2 regions of the Neobacillus sp. SM06 genome follow, and region 1 is predicted to be linked to the other one. Evidence: predicted binding sites of a transcription regulator. Region 1 holds the regulator's gene; the other holds the start of a gene.
What was found. The regulator Rex, encoded in region 1, represses fermentation and respiration genes when NADH is low (regulators of the CRP and FNR family bind a similar motif). The targets are predictions, from matches to a motif close to TTGTGAAATATTTCACAA.

Region 1 (7,932 bases):
ATCGACTTGTAAAAGAAATGGAGTTTCCGCTGTTGGCACTAGTTGTCTCAGGCGGGCACACTGAGCTTGTTTATATGAAAGAACACGGCCATTTTGACGTCATCGGGGAAACGCGAGATGATGCGGCCGGTGAAGCGTATGATAAAGTCGCGAGAACGTTGAATATGCCTTATCCGGGGGCCCGCATATTGACCGGCTCGCCCAAGAAGGCAAACCGGCAATTGACCTGCCGAGAGCATGGCTTGAAGAAAATTCATATGATTTTAGTTTTAGCGGGTTAAAATCAGCTGTGATCAACACCGTTCATAATGCAGAGCAGCGCGGTGAGAAAATGAAACCGGAAGATTTGGCTGCAAGCTTTCAGGCAAGTGTCATTGACGTACTGGTGAAAAAAACGGTAAAAGCAGCCGAAGAATACAATGTCAAACAAGTTTTGCTGGCTGGCGGTGTTGCGGCAAATAAAGGATTAAGAGCGGCGTTGACAGACGCCTTTTCGGCAATGCCATCCGTAGAGTTGGTAATCCCGCCATTATCGCTTTGCACGGACAATGCCGCGATGATTGCGGCAGCTGGCAGTGTGATGTTTGCGAAAGGAAAGCGGGCTGATTTAGCGTTAAATGCCAATCCTGGACTCGAAATTGATAAATACAATCATGAAAACAGTTAATAAAGTCTCTCTACGGGGCAATGGACGGATGTTTGCCGATCGATTGCACACCGGGAGGGACTTTTTTTTGTGGATAAAGTGAAACTTCAATTCGAAAAAAGAATTCCTTATTGTGAATAACCAATAATAACTGTGTATAATGTGGATAAGTAAATCGTTTTTTGTGGATAATGTGGAAAAATGACAAAAAGGTTACTGAATTAAGATTGTAATTGTGGATAAAAATGTGGAAAAGCGGGATTTAGTATCCCGCTTTCCGTTTGCTATCGGTAGCTGTTCGTGTTGAGTGGCTCGTCGCCGCGTTTTTATTCGGCAAGCTCTGTCCATTCTTCCAGTAACATTTCTAGTTCGGCTTTGGCTTTGTCGTTTTGCGCCGTTATTTCCAAAACCTTCTCATGGTCTTGAAAAATCTCTGGTTCACACAACTGCTGTTCAAAACTGTTGATTTGTGCTTCCAACTGTTCGATTTTTACTTCAATTTCTTCTAATCGCCTTTTCCGTTGGCGTTCTACTTTTTTGCTTTCTTTGTCCTGTTGATAACTTGTTTTTTCCGAAGTGGCGAGGGCGGCCGTTTTTGTGGCTGAAGCTGTTTTTTCAAGGGCTTTCAGCTCTTCGATTTCATTTTTCTTTTCCACATAATAATCATAGTCGCCAAGGTACTCGCTGCAGCCATCCGCATGTAATTCAAGCACTTTGGTTGCGATTCGATTGATAAAGTAACGGTCGTGGGAAACAAATAAAATGGTTCCCGGATAATCGATAAGGGCATTTTCGAGAACTTCTTTGCTGTCAAGGTCAAGATGGTTCGTTGGCTCATCTAAAATAAGAACGTTCGCTTTTTCCAGCATTAGTTTGGCAAGAGCCAGACGCGCCTTTTCGCCGCCGCTAAGTGTGGAGACGATTTTTAATACATCGTCTCCGGAGAACAAGAAATTCCCGAGCACGGTCCTGATTTCTTTTTCCGGCTTTAACGGGAAATCATCCCAGAGTTCGTTGAGGACTTGTTTATTGGACGTCAGCTCGGCTTGTTCCTGATCATAATAACCGATGGTGACGTTTGAACCGTACTGTACGGAACCGGAAAGGGATGGCAGCTTTTTTATAATCGTTTTTAAAAGTGTTGATTTACCAATCCCATTCGGCCCGACTAAGGCAATGCTTTCGCCGCGGCTTACTTGAAAGGTGAGATTTCCGGCAATTTTTTCACCGTAACCAATCGTCAAGTTTTCTACCTTTAAAACATCATTGCCGCTTTGCCGCTCAATCTCAAAAGCGAAGGAAGCGGACTTCTCATCCCCTAAAGGGCGGTCGATGATTTCCATTTTATCCAATTTTTTGCGTCTACTTTGCGCCCGTTTGGTTGTTGAGGCCCTTGTCAAATTCCGTTGAATAAAATCTTGCAAATCGGCAATTTCCTGTTGCTGTTTTTCATACAGCTTCATTTCCCGTTCGTAATTGGCCGCTTTTTGTTCCAAATAGGTACTGTAGTTTCCAAGGTATTTTCTGATTTGGCGGCGGGAAACTTCATAAACGGTATTGACGACTTTATCGAGAAAATAGCGGTCATGGGAAACAATTAAAATGGCCCCATCATAGTTTTGCAAATATTGCTCAAGCCAAGAGAGGGTTTCAATGTCCAAATGGTTTGTCGGCTCGTCCAATATTAAGATATCTGGCTTTGTGAGCAGCAGTTTTCCTAATGCCAGACGGGTTTTTTGGCCGCCGCTTAAACTGGAAATCATCAAGGAATCATTGGGAAAATTTAACCCGTGCAGCACCGAGCGGATATCGGCTTCGTACTGATAGCCGCCAAGCTCCTTAAAATTGATTTGCAGCTGGTCATATTCTTTCAGAATTCTTTCATACCGGTCTTGATTTTCATGGATGAGAGGATCGGCCATGCTTTCCTCTAAGTTTCTCAATGATTTTTCCATCGTTTGCAGGTCTGCAAACACTGTCAGCATTTCTTCCCCTATCGATAATTTGGACTCCAAACCGGTATTTTGCGCCAAATAGCCGATCGTTACGTCTTTCGGCTTGATGACTTCACCACTGTCATGTGAAATCTGTCCGGCAATCATTTTTAATAATGTGGATTTCCCAGCTCCATTGCGGCCCACGAGCGCAACGCGGTCACGAGTTTGTAATTCCAGTTTTATATTCGATAAAATTAGGTCAGCCCCATAGTATTTTGAAAGTTGATTGACTTGTAGCAGTAGCATTTTTTTCACCTCAATTACTAAAATTAGTGTACCGTATTCCTTGATTGTCAGCAATAAAGTGAGTGTGGATTTTACTGAACGTTACTGCGGGATAAAGTCGATAGCCCGGCTTTTTAGCGGTACAAAATCAATTAATTTAAGATTATTCGTGCAAAGTTTCACACATACAGTGAAAAATAGTGTATGATTTAACTGGAGGAATGTAATAATGGCAGAATTTACACATTTCAATGAAGAAGGCAGAGCAAAAATGGTGGACGTTAGCGACAAGCCTGAAACAACGAGGACGGCACTGGCCCACTCCAGCATTACCGTAAATAAAGAAATTTACGAAAAAATTACTCATAATGAGATGAAAAAGGGCGATGTGTTAGCAGTTGCCCAAGTTGCGGCGATCATGGCTGCAAAAAAAACATCGGAAATTATACCGATGTGCCACCCGATTGCGTTAACCGGCATCAATATTTCTTTTTCTTGGGAAAAAGGTCAGCCAGATCAATATACATTAAATATAAAGGCAGCGGTTAAAACGAAAGGGAATACAGGTGTAGAAATGGAAGCGCTAACAGCCGCATCTGCATGTGCGTTGACCGTGTACGACATGTGCAAAGCGGTTGACAAAGGAATGATTATTGGCGCCACTTATCTTGTGGAAAAAACCGGCGGCAAGAATGGTGATTTCAAACGAACCGAACAAATTTAAGATTGATGGGGGTGTAAGGAATTTATGAACAATGAATCGATGAAAATCCCGCAGGCAACGGCAAAACGGCTGCCTTTGTATTACCGATTTTTAAATCATCTTCATTCTTCGGGGAAGCAAAGAGTTTCCTCAGCGGAATTAAGTGAAGCCGTGAAAGTAGATTCGGCTACAATTCGCCGCGATTTTTCCTATTTTGGCGCGTTAGGAAAAAAAGGCTATGGCTACAATGTGAACTATTTGCTGTCCTTTTTCCGAAAAACGCTTGATCAGGATGAATTGACAAAAGTGGCTTTGATCGGAGTAGGGAATCTGGGCACTGCTTTTTTAAATTATAATTTTTTAAAAAATAATAATACGAAAATTGAGTATGCCTTCGATGTCGATCCGAATAAAATTGGTACCAAGATTGGAGATGTTCCGGTTTTTCCTATGGATGAGCTGGAGGAGCAATTGAAGGCTGAGGATATCCAGGTGGCCATTTTAACGGTTCCCGCGCCCGTGGCGCAAACCATAACCGATAAATTGGTCAAAGCCAATATCAAAGGAATTTTAAATTTCACGCCAGCAAGATTAAATGTTCCGCCTTCGATCCGGATTCACCACATCGACTTGGCAGTGGAATTGCAGTCGCTTGTCTATTTTTTAAAGCATTATCCGAACGAGAACATTGAAGAAGAAATGTAACGATCAGAAGATCTTTTCGCCACGGAAGGTGAAAGGATCTTTTTTTGCTAATCAGAATTTATATACATAAATTCTGATTAGCATAAGGGCAACTACGCCTCTGTCTTCGCCAAAGGCTCGCCAATCGGCGAGTTTTCTTTAAAACCTTTAAAACGCAACAGTGTTATGTTACGTTTTTATTCGAAAGGGGTTTTTGCTATGAGTGATGAATTAATTTCTAAAAAGGATCTTTTGGACTTAACGGGTATTTCCTATGGACAGTTATACCGGTGGAAAAGGAAAGATCTGATTCCGGAGGACTGGTTTATCAGGAAATCCACTTTTACCGGTCAAGAAACCTTTTTCCCCAAAGAAAAAATACTTGAGCGGATCAATAAAATTCAAACAATGAAGGAACATCTGTCGCTAGAAGAACTGGCAGATATGTTCTCTCCCAATTTGACTGATTTGCAGTTATCAAAAGACGAATTGATAAAACGTAACATTGTTTCAAAATCGGTGCTTGATTTTTATTTAGAAAATGATAACCGTGGCCAGCAGTTTGACATAGCGCGAATCGTTGAAATCGTTATTCTGGAAACACTCCTCCAGTCGGGTGACATTCATCAGGAAGAAGGTAAAATGGTTCTCGATCTTTTAAAAGACCATTCGCCATTATTGAAACAAAAAAACTGTGAATTAGTGATCCTTCGGAAACTAGGCATTTCAACATGCCTGCTGCTTGTGAATGCGGAAGGGGTTTATTTTGAAAAAGGGGCAAAAGTTGTTACACAGCTGCCTCTATTAAATCTGATGGAAGAATTAAAGGTAAAACTAGTATAGAGATGAATGTAGATGGCATCGAATGAACGGGGAGATCTGATCACCTTCAACAGAAATGCTGCCTTTGCTGCTTCCATTTATCAAAAACGAAGGTGTACTTTTGGCCAAGGTGATCGAAGGGGATGACATCTATCTTGAAAATACGAAAGCTGAGGTCGTGAGAGGCAATACGATCCAGATTGGATCAGGCTGTACAATCGGTCAGGTCGAGTACTCTCGCACGCAGCTTTAGCCAGGATTCGGAGTCGTCGGTAAAAATAAAAACAAAACGAAGCCTCAAATGAGAAAAAGAAATTTGCTCTCATGCTTTCGTACCAGTCACGGGCACCCTTAAACGTACGGGCCTTTTCATTTTAGGATGAAAAGGCCTATTTTTTCCCTTTATTTTTTGCAAAAGAAAACAAGATAATTTTGAGCCCCGAACCAAGATCAAATGTCGCAAGAATGACGAGCAGGTAGGCAAAAAAGCCCCAGCCGTTTTGCTGGACATCCTGGATGGCGAAGTAGGTAAACAAGGCTCCTAACAACAGATAAACGAAGCCTGAAAAGAGCGGTGACTGTCTCATAAAAATCCTCCGATAAAATTTTGCACAAACCCGGCATCTTGAATCAATTTTTCAAGATCATTCCGGAAAGCCGATTGAATGATAACCACAAGTGTATTCATGGCGACATGGGCGAAGATGGGCACAAGGATATGCTTTGTCCGGATATACAGATAGGCAAAGGTAAAGCCCATCGATGAATACAGCAGGACATGCTGCGGCTCCATATGTGCGAGCGCAAAGATAACAGAACTTGCAAGCGCGGAAACAAAGAAGTTAAATCGTTTGTATAGGGTTCCAAACAGGATTTTCCGAAAAACGATTTCTTCAAGAATCGGTCCGAAAATCGAGCTTACAAGTATCGTTAATGGTAAGGTGTCAATGATTTTTAAAATTTGCTGTGTGTTTTCAGACCCCATCGGCACGCCGATCAGCCGCTCAATGTTCGCTGCCAGCGATTGAGCGAAAAGAGCAAGAAAAACGCCGAAAATGGCCCAGATGATCGAGACACTTAGCGAGCTTCCCGAACGGTTATCACGCGTGCCGCGCATTTCTTTTCGCAAAATAAACAAGGTGATGGCAAGGCCAATGCTAAAACTAATAATCAGCCAATAGGGAACAGCCAGCCTTTGATTTTGACCAAGCTGCTTAAGAATAAATGCGGTGAGCGGAATGCCGGCGAAACTGGAAAATTGCATGGCAATGTATACAATTAAGATTGTCCAATCGTCTCTTTTCAAAATGCGAGTCTCCTCCAAAGGTAACGAAATATTTCTGCACTATAAACCATTCTACTCTTTTAATAGCCGTTCTTTCAAATAGAAGCGTTTTCGCGAAAAAAATTGGTATAAAATCGATTGTCGATAAACATACTTTTAAAGGTGTTTGCATTGACAAATAAAGCAATTTTTTTTGCAAAAAATTTTGGCTTCATACTTGCAAAAAATGATTCGATTCATTATTATAATAATTGTGTTAGCACTCAAGAGTAGTGAGTGCTAATAATGACTGAATAACATATCAATTTGAGGAGGTTGTTTGAATTGTTAAGACCATTAGGTGATCGCATTGTGATTGAGCTTGTTGAATCAGAAGAAAAAACTGCAAGCGGTATCGTATTACCGGACTCAGCTAAAGAAAAGCCTCAGGAAGGAAAGGTTGTTGCCGTTGGTACGGGTCGCGTCCTTGATAATGGAGAGCGCGTTGCCCTTGAAGTTTCTGTAGGCGATCTGATTATCTTCTCAAAATACTCTGGTACTGAAGTGAAATACCAAGGTACTGAATACTTAATTTTACGTGAAAACGATATTCTTGCTGTTGTAGGCGAGTAATTGAATTTGAACATTTATACTTATAATCAATCTTTTGAGGAGGTTCTTGTAAATGGCTAAAGAAATTAAATTTAGTGAAGATGCACGCCGCGCTATGCTTCGCGGAGTTGATACACTTGCAAATGCGGTAAAAGTAACGCTTGGACCAAAAGGACGCAATGTCGTTCTTGAGAAAAAATTCGGCTCACCACTCATCACAAATGACGGTGTAACAATTGCCAAAGAAATCGAATTAGAAGATGCTTTTGAAAACATGGGTGCGAAGCTTGTTGCTGAAGTTGCCAGCAAAACAAACGATGTTGCCGGTGACGGTACAACAACGGCAACTGTTCTTGCACAAGCGATGATCCGCGAAGGTCTGAAAAACGTAACGGCTGGTGCGAACCCAATGGGAATCCGCAAAGGAATCGAAAGAGCCGTTGCAACAGCTGTTGCCGAATTAAAAGCCATTTCGAAGCCAATCGAAAGCAAAGCATCAATTGCACAAGTTGCGGCTATTTCTGCTGCTGATGAAGAAGTGGGCCAATTGATTGCTGAAGCAATGGAGCGCGTTGGCAACGACGGCGTTATTACGATTGAAGAATCCAAAGGCTTCACAACTGAATTAGATGTAGTCGAAGGTATGCAATTTGACCGCGGCTATGCTTCACCATACATGGTAACTGATTCAGATAAAATGGAAGCTGTATTAGACAATCCATATATCTTAATTACCGATAAGAAAATCTCCAGCATCCAGGAAATCCTTCCGGTTCTTGAGCAAGTGGTACAACAAGGCAAGCCATTACTTTTGATTGCTGAAGATGTTGAAGGCGAAGCTCTTGCAACATTGGTTGTCAACAAACTGCGCGGAACATTCAATGCAGTAGCTGTTAAAGCTCCTGGCTTCGGTGACCGCCGCAAAGCAATGCTTGAAGATATCGCTGCATTAACTGGCGGGGAAGTAATCACAGAAGAA
Region 2 (7,932 bases), on a different contig from region 1:
AGCAGGCAAACTGCTGTTTTTTGTATATCCATAAATTCTGAACGCACGACGGGCAAGGATAAGGAATTCTTCGGCAGCTTCATCATCGCACGAAGGAAAAGCGACAGCTTTTTCGAGGGTGCCCTAGTCAGGCGAAGGCCCGGGACGGTGGTAAAGGGCAACTACGCCTCATTGAACCGCCAAAGGCTCGCCAATCGGCGAGTTTTCTTTATAATTTTTCAGGGTAAACCGGTCATTACTAGCTTCTCTAATGCCCAATGTTCCTATTTTTCAGGCCTAAGCGGTCATTACTAGCTCCCGTAATGCCCGCTTCTCCAACTTTTCAGGCCAAACCGGTCATTACTAGCTTCTCTAATGCCCAATGTTCCAATTTTTCAGGCCAAACCGGTCATTACTAGCTCCCGTAATGCCCAATGTTCCTATTTTTTAGGGTAAACCGGTCATTACTAGCTTCTCTAATGCCCAATGTTCCTATTTTTCAGGCCTAAGCGGGCATTACTAGCTCCCGTAATGCCCGCTTCTCCAATTTTTTAGGGTAAACCGGTCATTACTAGCTTCCCTAATGCCCGCTTCTCCAATTTTTCAGGGTAAACCGGTCATTACTAGCTTCCCTAATGCCCAATGTTCCTATTTTTCAGGCCTAAGCGGTCATTACTAGCTCCCGTAATGCCCGCTTCTCCAATTTTTCAGGGTAAACCGGTCATTACTAGCTTCTCTAATGCCCAATGTTCCTATTTTTCAGGCCTAAGCGGTCATTACTAGCTCCCGTAATGCCCGCTTCTCCAACTTTTCAGGCCAAACCGGTCACTACTGGCTTCACCGGAACGCCCCCCGGAAAGCGAGTGCCTGGAGTGGAAATCAACAGACTCCGTTTATCAGCCAAACTAAAAAGGACCGGGCGGTTTTTGCCCGGTTTTTCTTATTGGAAGAAAAAAGGATTCGCTGCCTTTTCTTTTTATTCCCGAAGATAGTGAGGTAATTCACTTTTTCTGGAACAAAAGCCCTCTATAATAAGAAATAGATAGGCGTTAGCCGTTTTTAGGGGGCGTTACAATTGGTATTCAACCGTGATTTTAATCAGGATCCGTTTATTGTGATTTGGGAGTTGACCCGGGCATGTCAACTAAAGTGCCTTCATTGCCGTGCTGAAGCGCAATACCGCCGAGACCCTAGGGAGCTTACATTTGAAGAAGGCAAGCAATTAATTGATCAACTAGATGAAATGAACAATCCGATGCTTGTTTTTACGGGCGGAGATCCGTTGATGCGAGAAGACGTTTTTGATATTGCCAAATATGCGGTGGATAAAGGTGTACGTGTATCGATGACACCGAGCGCTACGCCGAATGTGACAAAAGAAGCCATCGAAAAAGCGAAAGAAGTAGGCCTTTCTCGCTGGGCATTCAGCCTTGACGGGCCGACGGCAGAAATTCACGACCATTTCCGAGGGACAGCTGGTTCATTCAAGCTTACGCTTGAAAGAATTAAGTATTTGCATGAGCTGGAGATTCCGGTGCAAATCAATACCGTAATATCCCGGTACAATATTGATTTTTTAGATGAAATGGCAAAAGTAGTAGAAGAATTAAACTGTGTGCTCTGGAGTGTCTTTTTCCTCGTGCCAACAGGAAGAGGACAGGAATCAGACATGATTTCACCGGTAGAGCATGAAAAAGTATTCAGGTGGCTGTATGATTTGAGCAAGCGTGTTTCCTTTGACATTAAAACCACGGCAGCACAGCACTACCGGCGTGTTGTGATCCAGCAAAAAATGCGGGAGGCAAAAGACCAGAGGCAGGAAATCAACTATTTAAATGCCTTGACTGAACAGGGATTAACCGGCTCGATTGACGGGCTTGGCCGGGCGCCAAAAGGGGTAAACGATGGGAACGGCTTTGTGTTTATTTCCCATATTGGCGACGTATATCCGAGCGGGCTTTTACCGGTAAAAGCAGGGAATATACGCGAAACGCCGCTCGCTGAAATTTACCGTGAATCGCCGATTTTTAAATCGCTGCGCAATCCGGATCTTTATAAAGGGAAATGCGGTGTTTGCGAATTCCGCCATGTGTGCGGCGGGTCAAGATCAAGAGCATATGCGGTCACAGGAGATTATTTAGAAAGCGAACCTTTTTGCATTTATATCCCGAAAGCATTAAGGGAAAAACAAATGCAAGGGTAAAAAAACTGGGTCAGCATTTGATCAATAAAAAGAGGGGCGGCAGATGCCGTCCCTTCTTTATCAAAAACTATTCGATGCTGCAATAAACCGCCGGGCAATTTTCGCAACCGATTTCATCTTTCAAATACTGCAGATCAAGGATTGAAATTTTCCCTTTTTTTATCGAAATGATCTGATCCCGTTTTAATTCACTTAAGATGCGGTTTGTACTTTCTCTGGAGGTGCCGCAAAAATTGGCAAGCTCCTGGTTGGTTAAAGGCAGATCGATTAGGATTCCGTCCTTTTGCTTTACTCCATAGCTATTGGACATGCGAATTAAGGTCGAAAATAAAGCGCCGCGTTTCCCGTTTAAGACAAGATCGCGAAATTTTGTTTGTGTTTTGCGAAAATGGTCGCTCATCCATTTCATAAATTCAAATGCAAGAGTGCTATCTTGAAAAATTTCCGTTTCAAGGAAATCTTTTCGAATGGCGGCAACCTCAGTTGTTTCCAGAACTTTTGCGCTTAGTAAAAATTTAGGTTCATCGGTAAATAAAGTGAGTTCGCCGCAAATATCATTCGCACCACAAATACGTAAGGACAGTTCCCGGCCGTCAGAAGTAATTTTGCTGATTTGAACTTTACCGGACAAGATGATGTAAAGCTCTTCTGCTTTCATTCCTTCTTGAAACAAATAAGTTCCGCGATCCGCTGTGAATTTTCGGTCAGCAAACCGAAGCAGCTCTTTAATTTGAATGGAGTGAGTGGCTTTCATATTCGTCATCATTCATCTACACCTTCTTCTTCATGATAAAAATTGCCTACAGGCAAACAGTTTCATCACTGCTGAACTAGATAAATTCATTTCTAAAACCATTGTAGCTCAAGATTAGCCAAATAAAAGATATTAACAATGACAATATAGTGAAAACTTTTGAAAAAAATGTTTTTTTGAAGCGAAATGTGATAATCTTTACATCGACAGGGTAAATGAGAAAGTAAAATAAGAGATTAGCTTGCCGAATAAATCATAGTTGGCAACATAAGTATAGAGCTAAGAAAGTTTTTTAAGGGAAAAAATTAACTGTTATCTTGCTTCCGAAATGTGCCGGATAACTGGTTTTTAAAATAATGGAGTTGATAAATATGGGAAAAACCATTATTAAAGATACATTAAACAGGCCTTTAAGGGATCTAAGGATTTCAGTCATTGACCGCTGCAATTTTCGCTGCCAATATTGTATGCCGGCCGATCAATTTGGACCGGAATTTGCCTTCTTGCCGAAAAGTGCTTTGTTAACATATGAAGAAATTGAACGGATTTCAACTCTTTTCGTTCAGCTTGGAGTTGAAAAAATCCGCTTAACTGGCGGTGAACCCCTTCTCAGAAAGGACTTGCCCCTGCTAGTTGAGAAGCTTTCAAAAATTGAAGGATTGTCGGATATCGGGTTAACGACAAATGGTGTAATGCTTCCAAAGCTTGCCGGTGATTTGAAAAAAGCAGGACTTAAAAGGGTGAATATCAGCCTTGATAGTCTCAATGATGAACTGTTTGGCAAAATTAACGGCCGGAAAGTAGGTACAAAGCCGGTGCTTGACGGAATTGAAGCGGCAAAAAAGGCTGGATTGGGCGTTAAAATTAATATGGTTGTAAAAAAAGGCTTAAACGATTCAGAAATTATTCCAATGGCCGATTTTTGCAAGCGAGAAGGTCTGCAACTTCGGTTTATTGAATACATGGATGTCGGCTCAACAAACGGCTGGAAAATGGATGACGTTGTTACGAAGAAGGAAATTTATCAGCTGTTAAAACAACAGTATGAGTTGGAACCCGTTGAACCTGCTTATTTTGGTGAAGTGGCGAAGCTGTATCATTACAAAGGAACGAAAGTGGATGTCGGCTTTATTACATCGGTTTCGGAATCGTTCTGCAGCAGCTGTACTCGGGCACGGCTGTCAGCGAACGGACAAATCTTTACTTGTTTGTTTAACGGAAATGGCCATGATATCCGAAATATGATGAGAAACGGGGCTACAGAAGAAGAGCTTCGCAATCGAATCATTGATATCTGGGGCGGCCGCAAAGACCGTTATTCGGATGAAAGGACGTTAGCGACAGCTTCTAACCGGAAAAAGATCGAAATGTCCTATATTGGCGGTTAACTTAGGAAAGATGGGCTTGCTGGATGCGGCCCATCTTTTTTAGCCAAAGGACTCGCCAGTCGGCGAGTTTTCATTTAGCCAAAGGCTCGACAATCGGCAAGTTTTCTTTAAAATAATGAACGCCTGCTGCCATAATCGGCAGCAGGCGTTCGCCTTCTTAGTTTGTATAGCGCGGGAAGAGAATGTTATTTTCTAAATGGACATGCATAAAAGTTTGTTCTTCGAGTGCCTCCAGGCGCTTGTATACTAAACGATATGTACCGCAAGCGTCAAAAGGAAGTTCGTAATCTGCTGTTACATCACGCAGTTCCTTTAAGATTGCCCCTGCGGCATCATGTTCTTTTTCCAATTCAACAATCGCGTTGATCGCTTCTTCCCGGTTGGGTGCGGTGCCATCATTTAGCTGTTGAATAAGCGGGAATACTGTTTCCTCTTCTTTTGCCGTGTGTTCGAGCATTTCCTTTTTAAAGGCATAAAACAGTTCATAAACTTTTAAAAGCTCAGGATGGTTCTCCCCGTGAACACGGGCAACTTTTGTTACATACGGGCTTAACATTGCTAGCTCTTCTTCAAGTGGGCGATGGTATGCTAAAACAATATGCTCGATTAATGAACGTGTATCGGAATGAATCCATTCTTCCATTTCATTTTCGTTTGGTTCGCTTGCCGTGAAAAGAGTTTGCAGCTCGGCAACAATTGTTTTTGGATCAAGTCCTCTTTCCTCGGCAGCATTTGCAAGTGGAATATTTCCGCCGCAGCAGAAATCGATTCGGTGTTTTTTAAATAAATCACTTGATTTTGGCAGTTCATTGACAATATCTTTCACAAGGGTGTTTTCACTAAAAGGAAAGCTCATCCTTCATTCCTCCTTTTTTTTCTATTAAAAGAATAACGGAACCCGATCATCATTTTGGTGATATGCATCACATTTTAAGGATGATTTTTTTGGTTCTTTTTGTACTATCGCACAATTTTTCGAACATTGGTTTGAAAATTTGCCATGTTTAAAAGTTTCGTATACCCTTAAAGTGAGAAAATCGGTTGAATGAATTCATTTACATGCTTTTAGGAGCTGATAACCATGTTAGAGAGAAGAAAGCCTATTTCCGTGAGTGAAGCGGTGGCAAAAATAATGGAGACACGAGTACAAGGTGCAACGGAATACGTAACAATTGATGAAAGCTATGGAAGGTTTCTTTCTGAAGATTTGACAGCAACAAACGATGTGCCGCATTTTGATCGTGCTCCCTATGACGGGTTTGCCGTCCGCAGTGTTGATACAAGCCTTGCATCACTTTCAAACCCAGTCGAATTAGAAGTGATTGATCATATTGGTGCAGGTGCCGTATCAGATAAAGTAGTAAAAGAAAACCAAGCTGTACGAATTATGACAGGTGCAATGATGCCGGAAGGTGCTGATGCCGTCGCTATGCTCGAAGTGGTGCAAACATCTGAAAAAAACGGCAAACCCTATATTACAATTAAGCGCAACTTAAAAAAAGGTGAAAATGTGTCCTTTCGTGCTGAGGATGCAAAAGAAGGCGAAGTGTTGGTGAAAAAGGGGACAAGGATTAACCCTGGTATTCAAGCAATGCTTGCAACATTTGGCTATGCGATAGTTCCAGTTGCCAAAAAACCGATCATTGGCTTATTCGCAACCGGCACAGAATTACTTGAAGTCGATGAACCGCTCGTTCCCGGAAAAATACGCAACAGCAACTCCCATATGATTATCGCCCAAATTGAAAGGGCGGGAGGGGAAGTACAGTACTTCGGCAAACTGCCTGATGTGTTCGATACATGCTTTGAAGCAGTTAAGGATGCGATTGAAACAGTTGACCTGCTCATAACCACCGGGGGGGTCTCTGTAGGTGATTTTGATTATTTGCCGGCCATTTATGAAAAGCTTGGGGCAAAAGTGTTGTTCAACAAAGTGGGAATGCGTCCTGGAAGTGTGACAACCGTGGCACAGTACAATGGCAAAGTTTTGTTCGGTCTATCCGGCAATCCATCTGCCTGCTATGTTGGGTTTGAATTGTTTGCCCGTCCGATCATTCGGACAATGCTGTTTTCACCAAAACCGCATTTACGCAAAGAAAAAGCTGTTCTTGGCGCCGATTTTCCAAAAGCGAATCCTTTTACCCGCTTTGTCCGCAGCACTGTAACGATCGAGGAAGGCAGGTTAAAAGTATCGCCGAGTGGTGTGGATAAATCAAATATTATTATGAGCCTTGCAGGCGCCAACTCGCTGATGATTCTTCCTGGTGGCACAAGAGGGTATGAAGTAGGAACAGATGTGGAAATCCTGCTGCTTGAGGATCAAACCGGCAGTGAGTGGCCTTGGTAAATCCTTTTATTTTCCAAGTTGTTGGTTACCAAAATAGTGGAAAAACGACGGTTGTTTCCACATTGATAAAGGAATTGAACAAGTTGGGCAGGCAGGTGGCGGTGATCAAGCATCATGGTCATGGCGGCCGGCCTGAAGTCGTTGAAACGAAGGATTCTGTGCAGCATGTAGTTGCTGGCGCCTTAGCGGCAGTTGTTGAGGGTGGCGGGAGGTTGATTCTGCAAGCGGATCAGCCGTCATGGAATTTAGCCGATGAAATTCAGCTAATCCGTTTCTTTCAGCCTGACATCCTTTTAATTGAAGGTCACAAAAAGGAAAATTATCCAAAACTATTGCTGGTAAAAGAAAAAAAAGATCTTGAATTACTTCATTTCATCAGCAATATTAAAATCGTGCTGGCGTGGGAACAAGCATTGCAAAAACAGATTGAATCCATCTCCACTGCTCCGTCCTTTCTTCTCAATGACCAGCAAGGGGTAGCCTGGACGGTTCAATACATTGAGGAGCAAGTAAAGAGGATTCCTTCTCAGTCGAAAAAATGACAATTTTGTTACAATTTTAATGCAATTTCCTGCTGCTTCCGTTATACTAGAAGTAGGGGAAAATATGTTTGTTGATATAGAATCGGAAAAAGAAGGCGGAAGCCTTCTTTTTTGCATTGAAAAAGTTAATAAAATCGCCAAAATGGCTTCGATTCATGTGACATCTTTCACTTAATTTTCCTGATTCCTGACTTATAGTAGGGGTGAGTGAAAGGAGGGTGGAGGATGAAATTATTTATGCCAAAACAACACGGAGCCTGGGCAATGGTGACGGTTCCATTCTGGCTTGGTGTGATCGCAGGTGGATTTGTTTGGCAGGATGTTCCGTTTTTTCTTGGATGGGTGTTATTATACTTGGCTACCTATCCGATGCTTCTTTTATTTAAAAAGAAGAAAACGGCCTTCTATATTGGCTGGACAACGCGCTATTTGATTCCGGCTGTACTATTATTACTGTTTCCGCTCGCTGAAAATCCAGCAGTCGTTTATTTTGGTTTGCTGATGATTCCTTTTTTTATGATCAATGCTTTTTATTCTTCCCAAAACAAAGACCGTGCGTTTATGAATGATTTAAGTGCGATTTTTGCCTTTTCTTTTGCCAGTCTGGCAAGCAGTTTTTTAAGCAGCCGAATTGTCACTGGTGAATCCATCTTTGTTTTTTCCGCATCCGTGCTTTTTTTCATTGGCAGCACTTTTTATGTCAAAACAATGATACGTGA

Region 2: a site for Rex is predicted at 5,236-5,253, ahead of ric (iron-sulfur cluster repair di-iron protein). Genes of this name have one in related genera too.

Annotation. Positions count from the first base shown of each region.
Region 1 is NZ_JBNWEO010000017.1:313,858-321,789, forward strand. Features, by position in the region: partial or broken gene tsaD (tRNA (adenosine(37)-N6)-threonylcarbamoyltransferase complex transferase subunit TsaD) at 1-667, shown strand, start outside; gene ACQYAD_RS15010 (ABC-F family ATP-binding cassette domain-containing protein) at 973-2,889, opposite strand; gene moaC (cyclic pyranopterin monophosphate synthase MoaC) at 3,098-3,592, shown strand; gene ACQYAD_RS15020 (redox-sensing transcriptional repressor Rex) at 3,617-4,276, shown strand; gene ACQYAD_RS15025 (YhbD family protein) at 4,475-5,098, shown strand; partial or broken gene ACQYAD_RS15030 (cytoplasmic protein) at 5,205-5,330, shown strand; gene ACQYAD_RS15035 (YdiK family protein) at 5,467-5,664, opposite strand; gene ACQYAD_RS15040 (CPBP family intramembrane glutamic endopeptidase) at 5,661-6,383, opposite strand; gene groES (co-chaperone GroES) at 6,687-6,974, shown strand; gene groL (chaperonin GroEL) at 7,027-7,932, shown strand, end outside.
Region 2 is NZ_JBNWEO010000013.1:456,894-464,825, reverse strand. Features, by position in the region: gene ACQYAD_RS07345 (TIGR04053 family radical SAM/SPASM domain-containing protein) at 1,055-2,182, shown strand; gene ACQYAD_RS07340 (Crp/Fnr family transcriptional regulator) at 2,250-2,948, opposite strand; gene moaA (GTP 3',8-cyclase MoaA) at 3,308-4,324, shown strand; gene ric (iron-sulfur cluster repair di-iron protein) at 4,482-5,180, opposite strand; gene ACQYAD_RS07325 (molybdopterin molybdotransferase MoeA) at 5,406-6,671, shown strand; gene mobB (molybdopterin-guanine dinucleotide biosynthesis protein B) at 6,659-7,213, shown strand; gene ACQYAD_RS07315 (YwiC-like family protein) at 7,439-7,932, shown strand, end outside.